DNA from 3 places in the Peribacillus sp. NJ4 genome. Region 1 is predicted to be linked to each of the others. Evidence: riboswitches for the same ligand, from Rfam matches in the RefSeq annotation. Region 1 holds a riboswitch; each other region holds the start of a gene.
The links. A riboswitch is a leader RNA that binds a small molecule or an ion and turns the genes downstream of it on or off. The one in region 1 is predicted to bind thiamine pyrophosphate.
Positions count from the first base shown of each region.

Region 2: linked by a shared signal. The riboswitch ahead of thiC (phosphomethylpyrimidine synthase ThiC) and the one ahead of thiT (energy-coupled thiamine transporter ThiT) in region 1 are both predicted to bind thiamine pyrophosphate.
Region 3: linked by a shared signal. The riboswitch ahead of QUF94_RS07760 (ABC transporter substrate-binding protein) and the one ahead of thiT (energy-coupled thiamine transporter ThiT) in region 1 are both predicted to bind thiamine pyrophosphate.

Region 1 is NZ_JAUCFQ010000001.1:4,313,106-4,317,395, reverse strand. It holds gene QUF94_RS21500 (histidine kinase N-terminal domain-containing protein) at 1-132, opposite strand, end outside; gene QUF94_RS21495 (cation diffusion facilitator family transporter) at 378-1,262, opposite strand; TPP riboswitch at 1,510-1,612, shown strand; gene thiT (energy-coupled thiamine transporter ThiT) at 1,717-2,295, shown strand; gene QUF94_RS21485 (universal stress protein) at 2,377-2,898, opposite strand; gene QUF94_RS21480 (transglycosylase domain-containing protein) at 3,199-4,290, shown strand, end outside.
Region 2 is NZ_JAUCFQ010000001.1:4,595,773-4,600,062, reverse strand. It holds gene QUF94_RS22880 (histidine phosphatase family protein) at 1-361, shown strand, start outside; gene QUF94_RS22875 (HAD family hydrolase) at 545-1,327, shown strand; TPP riboswitch at 1,438-1,552, shown strand; gene thiC (phosphomethylpyrimidine synthase ThiC) at 1,686-3,467, shown strand; partial or broken gene QUF94_RS22865 (DUF3231 family protein) at 3,765-4,259, opposite strand.
Region 3 is NZ_JAUCFQ010000001.1:1,541,980-1,546,269, forward strand. It holds gene rarD (EamA family transporter RarD) at 1-713, shown strand, start outside; gene QUF94_RS07755 (protein-glutamine gamma-glutamyltransferase) at 805-1,632, opposite strand; TPP riboswitch at 1,952-2,061, shown strand; gene QUF94_RS07760 (ABC transporter substrate-binding protein) at 2,183-3,187, shown strand; gene QUF94_RS07765 (thiamine-binding protein) at 3,199-3,480, shown strand; gene QUF94_RS07770 (ABC transporter permease) at 3,477-4,259, shown strand; gene QUF94_RS07775 (ABC transporter ATP-binding protein) at 4,243-4,290, shown strand, end outside.

The DNA.
Region 1 (4,290 bases):
ATTTTCCACTTCTCCCTTAAAATATCCCATATATCCGTCCGGTAAATGCAGCAACTCATCTTTCCATTTGGATATGATACTGCTTTTTTGAGAAGATAAAAAGTGAATGGTCATTTCTCGATTAGATACCATTTTGCCCTCCATACTGTAGGAAAATGAATTTACTTTTGACCCAGAAATTAATGTATTAGAAAAAAATTACAAAATATTAAAATAATTACATCTTGCTTTTATGATAACAGATTAGAGTTCTTTTAACATGTGTCAATTGGATAAATATTCGTCAATCAATCGATAAATACCTTTTTTGACACAGTTTTATTACAGTGATTACATGAATTAATAATAAAAAAAGGTATCCGTAAAGTTAATGACGGTTACCTTTTTTTATGAAATGTATATGGTTCGATATGAACGATCACATGCTGGATATTATATTCCTTCAAAAGATTCTCTTCGATTTTAACCGTAATATCGTGACCTTGGATGACGGTCAAAAGAGGGTTAACATGAACAGTAGTTTCGAGCAGGATTTCACTTCCGTGCATACGGGCCTTAATTTCACTCATGTCTTTAACACCTTCTGTCAATATAATGGTTTGTCCGATCTTTTGCAGGAGCTGCTCGTCGAAACCATCGGTTAAAGAGATGGAGGCATCCCGAAAGATATCCCAGGCCGTTTTGCATATGATGATCCCCACGACTGCTGCAGCTATTGCATCAAGCCAAGGGATTCCCATCTTAGTACCGATGATTCCAATGAAAGCACCAACACTGACAAGGGCATCGGAACGATTATCCTGTGCAACGGCGTAGATGGAAGAGCTGTTGATCTTTTTACTTAATGCTAAGTTATAACGGTAGATTCCGTACATGAAGATTGCAGAGAATAGGGCGACATAACCGGTAAGCATATTGGGAACGGTTGTTGAATCTTGCTGGAAGAAGGATTCTATAGCACTGAATACAACCTGCAGGCCTACGGTGATCATGATGAAGGCAGCTACCAACGAGGCTACGGTTTCCGCCCGTAAATGTCCATATGAATGATTATCATCTGGAGGTCTCTTCGAAATTTTCAACCCAATCAATACGGCTATGGAAGCGATGATATCGGTCGTATTATTTAAACCATCTGCCCAAAGTCCTTTAGAATCACCGAAATAACCAAATGACAATTTAAGGGCAGACAAGAAGATGTAAGCGGCGATGCTTATGTAGGCGCCTTTTTCAGCTGAAATCGAATGTTTATCCATGTCCATTCCCTCCCCAATGTAAATTAGGCTTAATAAAGATATCAAAACAAACCTTAGTGAGTCTATAGAAAAATTGTCGTATTTAGCCATCTAACTTGGTTAATTGCAGATGTATTGAAGGTATGTAAAGAAGTTGTTTATAAGAAAGAATATCTCCATAAAATGGGAATAACAAGTTGTTGACATATCCAATTTCTTTAGTTGTCAATTAAAGAAACTAGTAGTATATTCTAACCGAGGATCGAAAAATAAATACTTCCACAAGGGGAGCCAAAAAGGCTGAGAGTGAACGGTTGAGTTCAGACCCTATGAACCTGATAGTTAGCACTAGCGTATGGATGTGGTTTTGGATACAAGCAATACTGGGCATCCATTACCGCCCCGGTGTTGCTTTTTTTGCGCAAAATTGGCAGGGGGAACTCATGGACACTTTTTCATTTTTGGAGAAAGGAGTGGCATGATGAAAAATAAAACGTTATTCATGACAGAGGTCGCCATTTTTGCTTCATTGGCTTTATTACTGGATATGGTCTCTGGATTCATTTTTTCAAGAATCTGGCCTCAAGGGGGTTCGATTTCAATAGCCATGGTACCTATTTTTCTGATGGCATATCGTTGGGGCATAAAAGGTGGGATGTTAGCCGGATTGTTACTTGGACTATTGCAGATTGTAAGTGGTACAGCATGGATCGGAACACCGATTCAAGGCTTCATTGATTATTATCTTGCCTTTATGGTTGTCGGGATATCCGGTGTATTCATGAACAAGTTTGTAAACAGCTATAAAGAGGAAAAGCGTTCCAAAGCGAAATTATACGGGATTGGTGGCATGTTTTTGGGCAGCTTCCTGAGGTTTCTCTGTCATTTCACTTCTGGAATCGTGTTTTTTGGATCTGCAGCGCCAAAAGGACAGCCAGTAGCGGTTTATTCATTCATTTATAATGGGACTTATATGCTGATCAGTTTTATTTTATCGGCCATTGTGGTGATGATGTTATATTCGGCAGCTTCAAATGTATTACTGAAAAAAGCCTATTAACAAGAAAGCCGGATTCTACAAGAATCCGGCTTTTTTTCGGAGAATGACCAAACGATACGTACAGGGCGAACTGGCTCAATCTCATTTTGCAATGAATACCGAACAGGGGGCGTTTTTCGCAATTGAACTACTTGTACTTCCAAGAAAGAATTTTTCCAAACCGCTTTTAGAGCTATTGCCGACGACGATGAGGTCGGCCGCAGTTCTTTCTGCATATTCACATATGCTATCTGGCGCATGTCCTTCCAATATCTCGAATTTCCCCTTTACTTGACATTCACTTAGCAATCTCAACGTATTACTTTCTGCGTTCCGAACACTATTCTCGATGGGGGAAGGGGTGTCAATTACCTTTTGTTCTCGCTGTTCAACTTCAACGACGGGATGTGTCTGGACGGGATCGACATAAAATCCTGCAGCGGGTACGAATCCAGGAGCTGTGACGTTTCCCATGATACTCTGTTCAACCTTATCATTTAGGACATGGACTACGGTCAGTTCAGCTTCAGGAAATGCCTTTTTGATTGTTGCTCCATATTCCACGGCCTGTGTACTCTCTTCATTTCCATCAAAAGCGACGACAATATTTTTTACGTCTTTCATAATATCATCTCTCCCATTTATAAGTCTTTAAGGTGTTATACCCACTTTTAAATGGCTTCACGCCTTTAATTGGTATATAGATCGCCAATTACGGGTAAAGGATAGATACGAGCATTGTTAAAATGGTTGGATGAAATCCTGGTCCTTCAATTAGTTGGCGTGCTTTATTTTTCATTCGGAAGGAATATCATCAGCAAGGAAGCCGGTACGCGAGTATAGTGTTAAAAGAAAAAGCGACTGAGCTGCGGCCTTTTAGTCAATCGACGAGTTTTCTTTAATAAAAAGGGTAAAATATTTTTAATGAAACATGTCGCAGATGGGAAAATGGGGGTACAAATGAGAGGGTTAGTGAAATTAGTTCTAATTATAATATTGGCGATTGTGGTTTTAGGCGCCGGTTCACTCTTGTATTTCAGGCAGGGTGCAGATATAAGCCATCTTGAAAATAATCTTCAGCAACCGACAGGAATCTATGATCTGGATGGGAATCTTGCCAGTACGATCACGGCAAATAAATCCGAAGGTGTTGCGATAGATGAAATACCGGAACATATGAAACAAGCGGTGGTTTCCATTGAGGATCACCGTTTTTATGAACATCACGGTATAGATTATCAAGGGATCTTGCGAGCCTTGGTTAAAAATGCGAAGGCTGGAAGTGTTGTTGAAGGCGGGAGCACGCTCACCCAGCAGCTTGTGAAAATCACGATGCTGGAATCGGATCGAACATTGAAGAGGAAGATAGGAGAGTTTTTTCTAGCCCAGGAAGTTGAAAATCAATATACGAAAGATGAAATTCTGGAAATGTATTTGAATCAAGTTTATTTTGGCCATGGGGCATGGGGAATCAAAAAAGCTGCAAATATTTATTTTTCCAAAGAGGTCTCTGAATTGACCGTTGCCGAGGGAGCCTTGCTGGCGGGTGTCATTAATCTACCATCCAAACTTGATCCATATAAGAATTTGGACGGAGCAGTGAAACGGCGTGATTTGGTTCTTTCCAGAATGGCGGAACATGGTTATTTGACGAAAGATGAAGAAGCAGCCGCAAAAAAAGATTCGGTGACACTTCTTATGGGGGAGAAGGAAACCGATCCATTAAGAGGTAAGTATCCATATTATGTTGATCATGTTTTATCGGAAGCATCGAGTAAATATGGAATTAAGCTTGAGGAACTGCTTTCAAAGGGCTATAAAATTTACACTACACTGGATCAATCCATGCAGCAGGCTACAGAATCCGTGTATGCGAATGAAGCCAATTTTCCAGTTGGAACGAGTACAGAGCAAATGGTTCAAAGCGGGTCAGTCCTCCTTGATCCTGAAACGGGCGGGATAAAGGCACTAGTCGGTGGGAGAGGTGAGCATCAATTCATGGGATATAACCGGGCA
Region 2 (4,290 bases), 280 kb from region 1:
GTCGAGAGCTGTCAAGACAGCGGAACATATCTATCCAGGTAAGGTTCATCGGATGGAGGAGCTGCGGGAAATACCTTCTCCCCCTCTTAAAGGAAAAGTGAAGCTGCCGTTCATCCTTTGGGCCATCTGGATTCGATGCTGCTCGATGTTCAACAGGCAGACAAGGGCGGAAATTAAGATCGCTGAACAAAGGATCAATAAAGTATTGGATGAAATCTTTACAAAGGGGGATAGGGATGTTCTGATCGTGAGTCATGCCGCCCTCATGATATATATGAGGAAAGAGTTGATCCGACGGGGGTTCACCGGTCCAAAATTCAAGATTGCAAGTAATGGAAAGCTGTATGTATTCGAAAGATGATAAGTGAATAAATATAGGGTTTTCCATCAGAAAAGGTAAGTCTGATGTCCATCATACATTTTGCTGATTTAAAGAAAGATGCAGGGATTTTCCGAATAATTATTCTTTTTCCATTGGTTGTGGTTTATTATTGTAATAGTGTAATTTTTACGAATTCAATAATAGGGAAAGAGGGTGGACATTTTGGTGAAGGCAGTTTTTTTTGATTTAGATGATACATTACTATGGGATCAGAAAAGTGTAAAAGAGGCTTTTGTTTCTACATGCGAAGTGGCTAAGGAGAAATATGATTTGAATGTCGACGAGTTTGAAGAAGCTGTGCGGAAGGAAGCGCGTGAGCTTTATTCTTCTTACGACACATATGCATTTACTCAAATGATCGGTATCAACCCATTTGAGGGGCTATGGGGAAATTTTCAGGATGATCATGATGAATTCCGGAAGATGGCCGGGATTGCACCGGCTTATCGGAAAGAAGCTTGGACGAGAGGCTTAAAGGCATTAGGGATCGATGACCCGGAATTTGGGCTTGAACTGGCAGAACGTTTCCCGGCCGAGAGACGTAAAAAGCCATTTATTTATGAAGAATCATTCCGTGTGTTAGATGAATTAAAAGGGAAGTACAAATTGCTATTGCTTACGAACGGGTCTCCTGAACTGCAAAATACCAAACTTGAAATTACGCCTGAACTAGTTCCTTATTTCGACCAAATCGTCATTTCAGGTGCGTTTGGAAGAGGTAAACCGGATGCCTCCATTTTTGAGCATGCTTTGGAAATCATGGAGCTGGATAAGGATGAAGTATTGATGGTGGGCGATAATTTAATGACGGATATCCTTGGAGCGTCACGGGTAGGCATAAAGTCCGTTTGGATAAATCGCCATGATAAGGAACGGAATGAGGTGCTTCCAACCTATGAAATCAAGCATTTAGAGGAGCTTTTCCCAATCCTTGAGAGCCTGTAAAATTACTCTTCAAGTAACGAATTTTGGAGAGTTTGAATAAAATATTAGGTCTTTCAAATTATATACAGAATGAAAAGGGTGATATATAGTTACCTTGTAATCAATTAATTTATTTAGACTAGGGGTGTCCAATAAAAGTTGGGCTGAGAGAGAAGCGCTTAAGCTTCTTAACCCTCAGGACCTGATCTGGTTCATACCAGCGTGGGGAAGTTAGAATCTACTAAACAATGACCATTTCAATTGGTCATTTCTGTAGTCATACTAACGTTAGCCGGGTCTTAAATATGAGACCTGGCTTTTTCGTGCGAAATGGATTGGATTTTGTCCTTTTTAAATGAACTTAAAAAGGAGAAATGAAATCATGAGTAATTCAGTAAATGACATGAACGTTTCAATTATGTCCAGTTTTGCTGGGAGTAAAAAAGTGTATGTTGAGGGATCTAGACCTGATATTAAAGTACCTATGCGTGAAATTAAGCTAAGTCCGACTACAGGGGCATTCGGGGAAGAGGAGAATCTGCCTTTACGAGTTTATGACACAAGCGGTTTCTATACGGATTCAGAATATCCCATTGATATTCATAAAGGTCTTGCCCCGATTAGACGCAACTGGGTCCTGGAACGGGAAGACGTTGAAGAGTATGAAGGACGTGAAATAAAACCAGAAGATAATGGGTATAGAAAAGTGGATTCACAATCCAAAGTCGAAATATTTCCGGGATTGAAAAGAAAACCATTGCGTGCGATGGAAGGGCAAAACGTAACGCAGCTCCATTATGCCCGTAAAGGTATCGTTACCCCAGAAATGGAATTCATTTCGATCAGGGAAAATGTTGCCCCTGAGTTTGTAAGAGAAGAGGTAGCTAGCGGACGGGCGATCATTCCGGCAAATATTAACCATCCTGAAAGTGAGCCCATGATCATCGGACGGAATTTTCATGTGAAAATAAATGCGAATATCGGAAATTCAGCTGTTAGTTCATCGATCGAAGATGAAGTGGAAAAAATGACTTGGGCTACACGTTGGGGAGCCGACAACATAATGGATCTTTCCACCGGAAAGAATATTCACACGACCCGAGAATGGATTATCAGGAATTCACCTGTGCCAGTTGGAACTGTTCCGATATATCAAGCATTGGAAAAAGTGAATGGAGTCGCGGAAGATTTAAATTGGGAAGTTTTTAGGGATACATTAATCGAGCAGGCCGAGCAAGGTGTCGATTACTTTACCATACACGCTGGTGTGCTTTTGCGATATATCCCTTTAACAGCAAAGCGAGTTACGGGAATTGTTTCCCGAGGGGGCTCCATCATGGCACAATGGTGCTTGGCCCACCACCAAGAAAGCTTTCTCTATACTCACTTTGAAGAGATTTGTGAAATCATGAAGGCATATGATGTCTCTTTCTCATTAGGCGACGGCCTCCGTCCTGGATCCATTGCAGATGCAAACGATGAGGCTCAATTTGCTGAATTGGAAACATTGGGGGAACTGACGAAGATTGCATGGAAGCACGATGTTCAAGTCATGGTTGAGGGACCCGGTCACGTACCTATGCATTTGATTAAAGAAAATATGGATAAGCAGCTGGAAGTGTGTCAAGAAGCACCATTCTATACCCTGGGACCATTAACAACGGATATAGCACCTGGATACGATCATATTACTTCTGCAATTGGTGCTGCCATGATTGGATGGTTTGGAACTGCCATGCTTTGTTATGTGACACCGAAAGAGCATCTGGGACTTCCGAATAAAGAAGATGTTCGAGTAGGGGTCATTACCTATAAAATTGCAGCCCACGCAGCTGACCTTGCAAAAGGCCATCCGCATGCACAAAAACGGGATGATGCCCTTTCTAAGGCTAGATTCGAATTTCGTTGGAGAGATCAGTTCAATCTTTCTCTCGACCCTGAAAGGGCGGTTGAATATCACGATGAAACTCTACCGGCTGAAGGTGCCAAAACAGCCCATTTCTGTTCAATGTGCGGACCTAAATTCTGTAGTATGAGAATCTCACAGGACATCCGTGATTTGGCGAAAGAAAAGGGTCTGGGTTTTGAGTCGGTAATCGATGAAGGGCTTAAAGAAAAAGCCAATGAATTTAGGAAAACGGACGGAAAAATCTATCAATGATTCGGACGAGAGGGAGAATTCGATGAATCGGGTAACCCAGATAAAAGTTGAAATGAAACAGTTGGAAACTCAATTGGAACAGCTGAAAAGAGAGCTGAACATTTTTCGGGAGAATTGTAATCATGAATTTGTAAAAAATGATTATAGTCAAGAATGCACAAAGTGCCACTTAATCGAAAGTCTGCAATGGTAGTGATTCATTAATCGTCCTTTCAACCGAAATCAACTCCTTAATCATGTTGGAGATTCAGCCAACATGTTTAAGGGGATATTTCATCAATGTTTTACAAACTTGTTTTATTTTTGAAGAGGAGGAGGGATTCAACCATCCTTTTTCCTTATTTAATCTTAGGAAATCAGCACTCAATGCCGCTTTTTTGTATGGAATTGTGCAAACATTCCCGCAATATCTTCGCGGATGCATTGACCCATAATCTGGCTGCAAGCAACTAATCCTACACCAATATCAATGGATACTGAAGTGGAGATTTCAGGATCTTGAAGACGTGCCCCCACCGGAATATCCTCTAAATTAGCTTTAGGCCTTTCAGGTGGTGATGGAGGCAGTCCTACGTTATTTTCTTTTAATAATAATTCAATTTGGTCATTTTCCTGTTTACCTTGATTGATCACTTCTACAAGTAATTTATGTATGCCCTTATCACCAGTATGATTAAGCATGGTTTGATGACATGCAATCAAACCTTTTGTTGTTGTTAGAAATGCCCATGTTCCAAATACCTCACCATAATGCATAGGCTCTTCTTTTGGATTTCCGCTTAAAATCCCCATAATCATTATATATTTGTACTGCGTGAACGAA
Region 3 (4,290 bases), 2.8 Mb from region 1:
ATCCCAAACTCTTTGCAGCATTACTAACGGCGTCACTGCTCGTTACTGCTAATTGGGGTGTGTTCATCTGGGCCGTTAACTCAGGACGGATCCTCGACACGAGCCTTGGATATTATATCAACCCGCTAGTCAGTGTACTATTGGGTGTGATAGTCTTAAAAGAAAAATTGAGCGGAGCACAAATCATATCGTTCCTGCTTGCAGGAATCGGAGTCTTGATCCTTGGCATTCATTTCGGTACGATCCCGTGGGTCTCTCTTGTTTTGGCCATGACCTTTGGATTATATGGTCTGGCAAAAAAAATGATCAAGGCCGAGTCGGCGATCGGGCTGACGCTCGAAACGATGATGGTAACGCCTCTGGCCCTGGGTTACCTGATATACTTGATGAACCAATCAGAAATGCAATTCTTTACAGCGGGAAGCACAAGCTTGCTGTTGGTGGGCGGTGGGATTGTCACGGCCTTGCCACTTTTATATTTTGCAAAAGGGGCGGAGAAGATCCCGTTATCGATGCTGGGAATTTTTCAGTATATCGCTCCGACCTTATCCTTATTGATCGGGGTATTCGTCTATCATGAAAGTTTTACCAAAGCGCATCTTTTAGCGTTTTTATTCATATGGTCAGCCTTGGCGGTTTATACGCTATCCATTACGAAATGGGGTCAGGCAAGTGCCCGAAGGTTTAAAGGCAAAGGGAATATTGGTGCGTGAATAAGAAAAAATGCTTGGGAGATCTCTCCCAAGCATTTTTTTATGCCGGTATATAATAAAACGGTTTTACGGCATAGGGGAAATGCCAGGGTCATGAAAGGTAAATCTTCGGACCTATTTCAGAAACAATACAATTGGAAAGGCTGACAGGACTGTGAACGGGCATTGCACGAGGGTTATTTTCCAGGAATTGGCTATAGAAGGAACTATCCAAGTTAATGATATGCGTTGTCAGGAATGCCGATATGGTGGCGTTCGGCTTTCTATTGCTATTTAATTCATCGATGATTCCCTGTGCAGTGGTAATCCCGATCCCGTGTCCATAAAAGAGGTTGTTCCCTAATAATATGGCATTTTCACCTTGCCATTCAGGAGTTTCCAAGTCGTGATCAGGGTTTTCGAAGTAAACGCAATCCCCTGGTAAATAATCCGTTCCTTGATGAATATCAAGAGCCATATTGCTTGGAGGGCGAAAGTTATATAGAAATACGTTTGAAAAAAGATAGTCAAAATTCCTAGGACCGATTAAATCCAAAATGGCCTTTAAAAAAGTGACGACTATCGCTGTACCGCATTCGAAGGCGTAAAGCCTTCCATTCAAGAAAATGTCCAGGAGTGCGGCATGAGGGGGAATCCCTGGCTGAAGGGTAAATGTGCCATCCTTTGAAACGCGCCAATATTGTTCATTGCTTGCCGATTCATCAAGCGTGGAAAATTCTGGACTGCTTTTATCTAACGAAATGGCGGCCTCGATGACTCGGTGCCTCAGTTGTATATCGAAATTAAGGTATCCGAAGTTCCGGTATTCAAAAACGTTAGAATCTTCCGCCAGCAATTGGAGAATTTCAAGCGATGTATCAGATGCTACACCTGGTTGGATTTGACTGACATCTAACCATTTGTGATTAATCTTTATCATGATCATATCCACCTTTTGTTTATGAAATGAAGGGTTTATAAAACCAGTACACAAAAAAGTCTACAGGTAATGCTCATTATATGAATGCATGCAAAGAAATGACCATTTGGAGCATTTCAGGCATCATGGCAACCGAGAATGATTGGTATGGCAAGAGGGATGATCATTTTGCTTACAATGATTATCATTTTCCAAAAAGATGTTTTGGTGGCTGTGCTAAACATTTAGGAGGAATACCTTTCCAATTAGGGAGAAGGAGCAAATTAGTATTCCCTTTTCTGAATGAATTGATATAATGAGAGAGAAAAGTTCATATGTGCGAGAAATGTAGGGGGGCCAGTAAAGCTGGCTGAGATTGCGTCCTTTAGATGCTGACTCTTTGAACCTGATCTGGATGATGCCAGCGGAGGGAACATATTATTACTGACTTTCTGTTTTGTATGTTAACGTCCGAATTCATCTTCGGGCGTTTTTTGTATTTTTATAGACCCTGGCGCCCCATTATGGTTCCGGCATATGGATCTTATATGATGTGTAGGAGGATAATAACTTGAATAAATTTTTACCACTGTTGACTTCGTTGTACCTTTTGGCTGGATGCGGTGCAGGCGGAACTAATGAAAAAGAAGAAGCATCTAAAAATGAAGGCAATAAAGAATTAAAAAAGGTATCGGTCGTGCTCGATTGGACACCGAATACAAACCATACAGGTTTGTATGTAGCCAAGGAAAAAGGATATTTTAAAGAACAAGGTCTGGATGTGGATATTATCATGCCAGGTGAAGCTGGAGCTGATAAGCTTGTCGCTTCAGGGAAATCCGAATTTGGCGTGGGCTACCAGGAGGGCATTACGCAGGCCCGCGTGCAAGGCGTCCCGATTGTTTCGGTAGCTGCTGTTATCCAGCACAATACATCTGGATTTGCTTCACCTGAGGCAAAAAACATTAAAACACCCAAGGATTTTGAAGGGAAAACATATGGTGGCTGGGGGTCTCCGGTTGAAAAGGCCATCATTGATTCACTCATGAAAGAAGAAAATGCGGATGTAAATAAAGTGGATATAGTGAATACAGGAGACACGGATTTTTTCACTTCGGTTAAAAGGGATATAGATTTTGCCTGGATATATTATGGGTGGACAGGTATTGAGGCTGAGTTGCGAAATGAAAAGCTTAATATGGTTTACTTAACCGAATACTCGGATAAGCTCGATTACTATACACCTGTTTTGACAACGAATGAAAAGATGATAAAAGAGGATCCCGAGACTGTTAAAGCATTCGTTCATGCAGCTTCGAAAGGGTACCAGTTTGCGATAAAGAACCCTGGTGATGCAGCAGACATGCTAATTAAGTCTGCCCCGGATCTTGATGCAAAACTAGTGAAGAAAAGCCAGGAGTGGCTTGCAGCTAAGTATCAGGATGATGCTCCGCGTTGGGGTGAACAAAAGCTTGAAATTTGGAAGAATTACAGTGATTGGATGACGGAAAATAAGCTTCTTGAAGGTGATTTCAATCCTGAAAAAGCATTTACCAATGAATTTTTACCAAAATAGGAGGAAATACAATGGCCAATTCATTAATTAGTATACAAATCATTCCTAAAGGGGATGTCATCCCTTTGGTCGACGAAGCAATCAAGATCATTGATGAATCAGGTGTCAAGTATGAGGTTCACCCGCTTGAAACGACAATGGAGGGTGAGCTTTCCGAACTTTTTGCCGTGATAGAAAAAATGAATGTAAGAATGATTGAATTAGGCTCGCCGAATGTCATATCCCAAGTGAAAATATTATTTCAGCCGAGCGGAATTACGATGGATACGTTAACGGAGAAATATCGGGCATGACCGGAAGGGGAATTTGGAAGAAGGGGGCTCCCTTCTTTCTTTTATTATTGTTGCTGATAATATGGGAGTCAGTGACAGTCTTATTAAAGGTTGAAAAATGGCTGCTTCCCGCTCCGTCGGCCATTTTCATTGAAGGAATTGAGTCGTCCCAGAATCTTTTTGGTCACCTTACATCAACAACTGAGCTTGCGTTATCGGGTTTTTTTATTGGAAGCTGCATTGGATTATTAATCGCGGCAATCCTACATCTGTTTCCAGGCGTGAAGGACGCGGTTTACCCTCTGCTCATACTATCACAAAATATACCTATCATAGTTTTGGCACCGCTTTTAGTAATTTGGTTTGGCTTTGGCATGATGCCTAAGTTAATCGTCATTTCGCTAGTATGTTTTTTTCCGGTTGCGGTTGCTTCATTGGACGGTTTTCGCCAGACACCATACGAACTCAAGCATTATTTCAAGATGATGGGAGCGGGAAAAAACCAGTTATTTTGGAAGCTTGAACTTCCTCACTCGATCCCGTTCATTTTCTCGGGCCTGAAAATTTCGGCCACCTATAGTGTAATGGGTGCGGTTATTTCGGAATGGCTTGGGGCAAAGTCGGGGATTGGTGTTTATATGACGCTCGCTTCCTCTGCGTTCAGGACAGATCGGGTGTTTGTTGCCATTTTCATCATTATGGGAATGAGCTTGCTCTTTTTTGGGATCATCACCTTCCTCGAGAAACACTTAGTTTCATGGAAGATAAAGGAGGGTGCAAAGGATGAAGCTGGAAATTAAAGATGTCTCCTATTCTTTCGATGGTAAACAG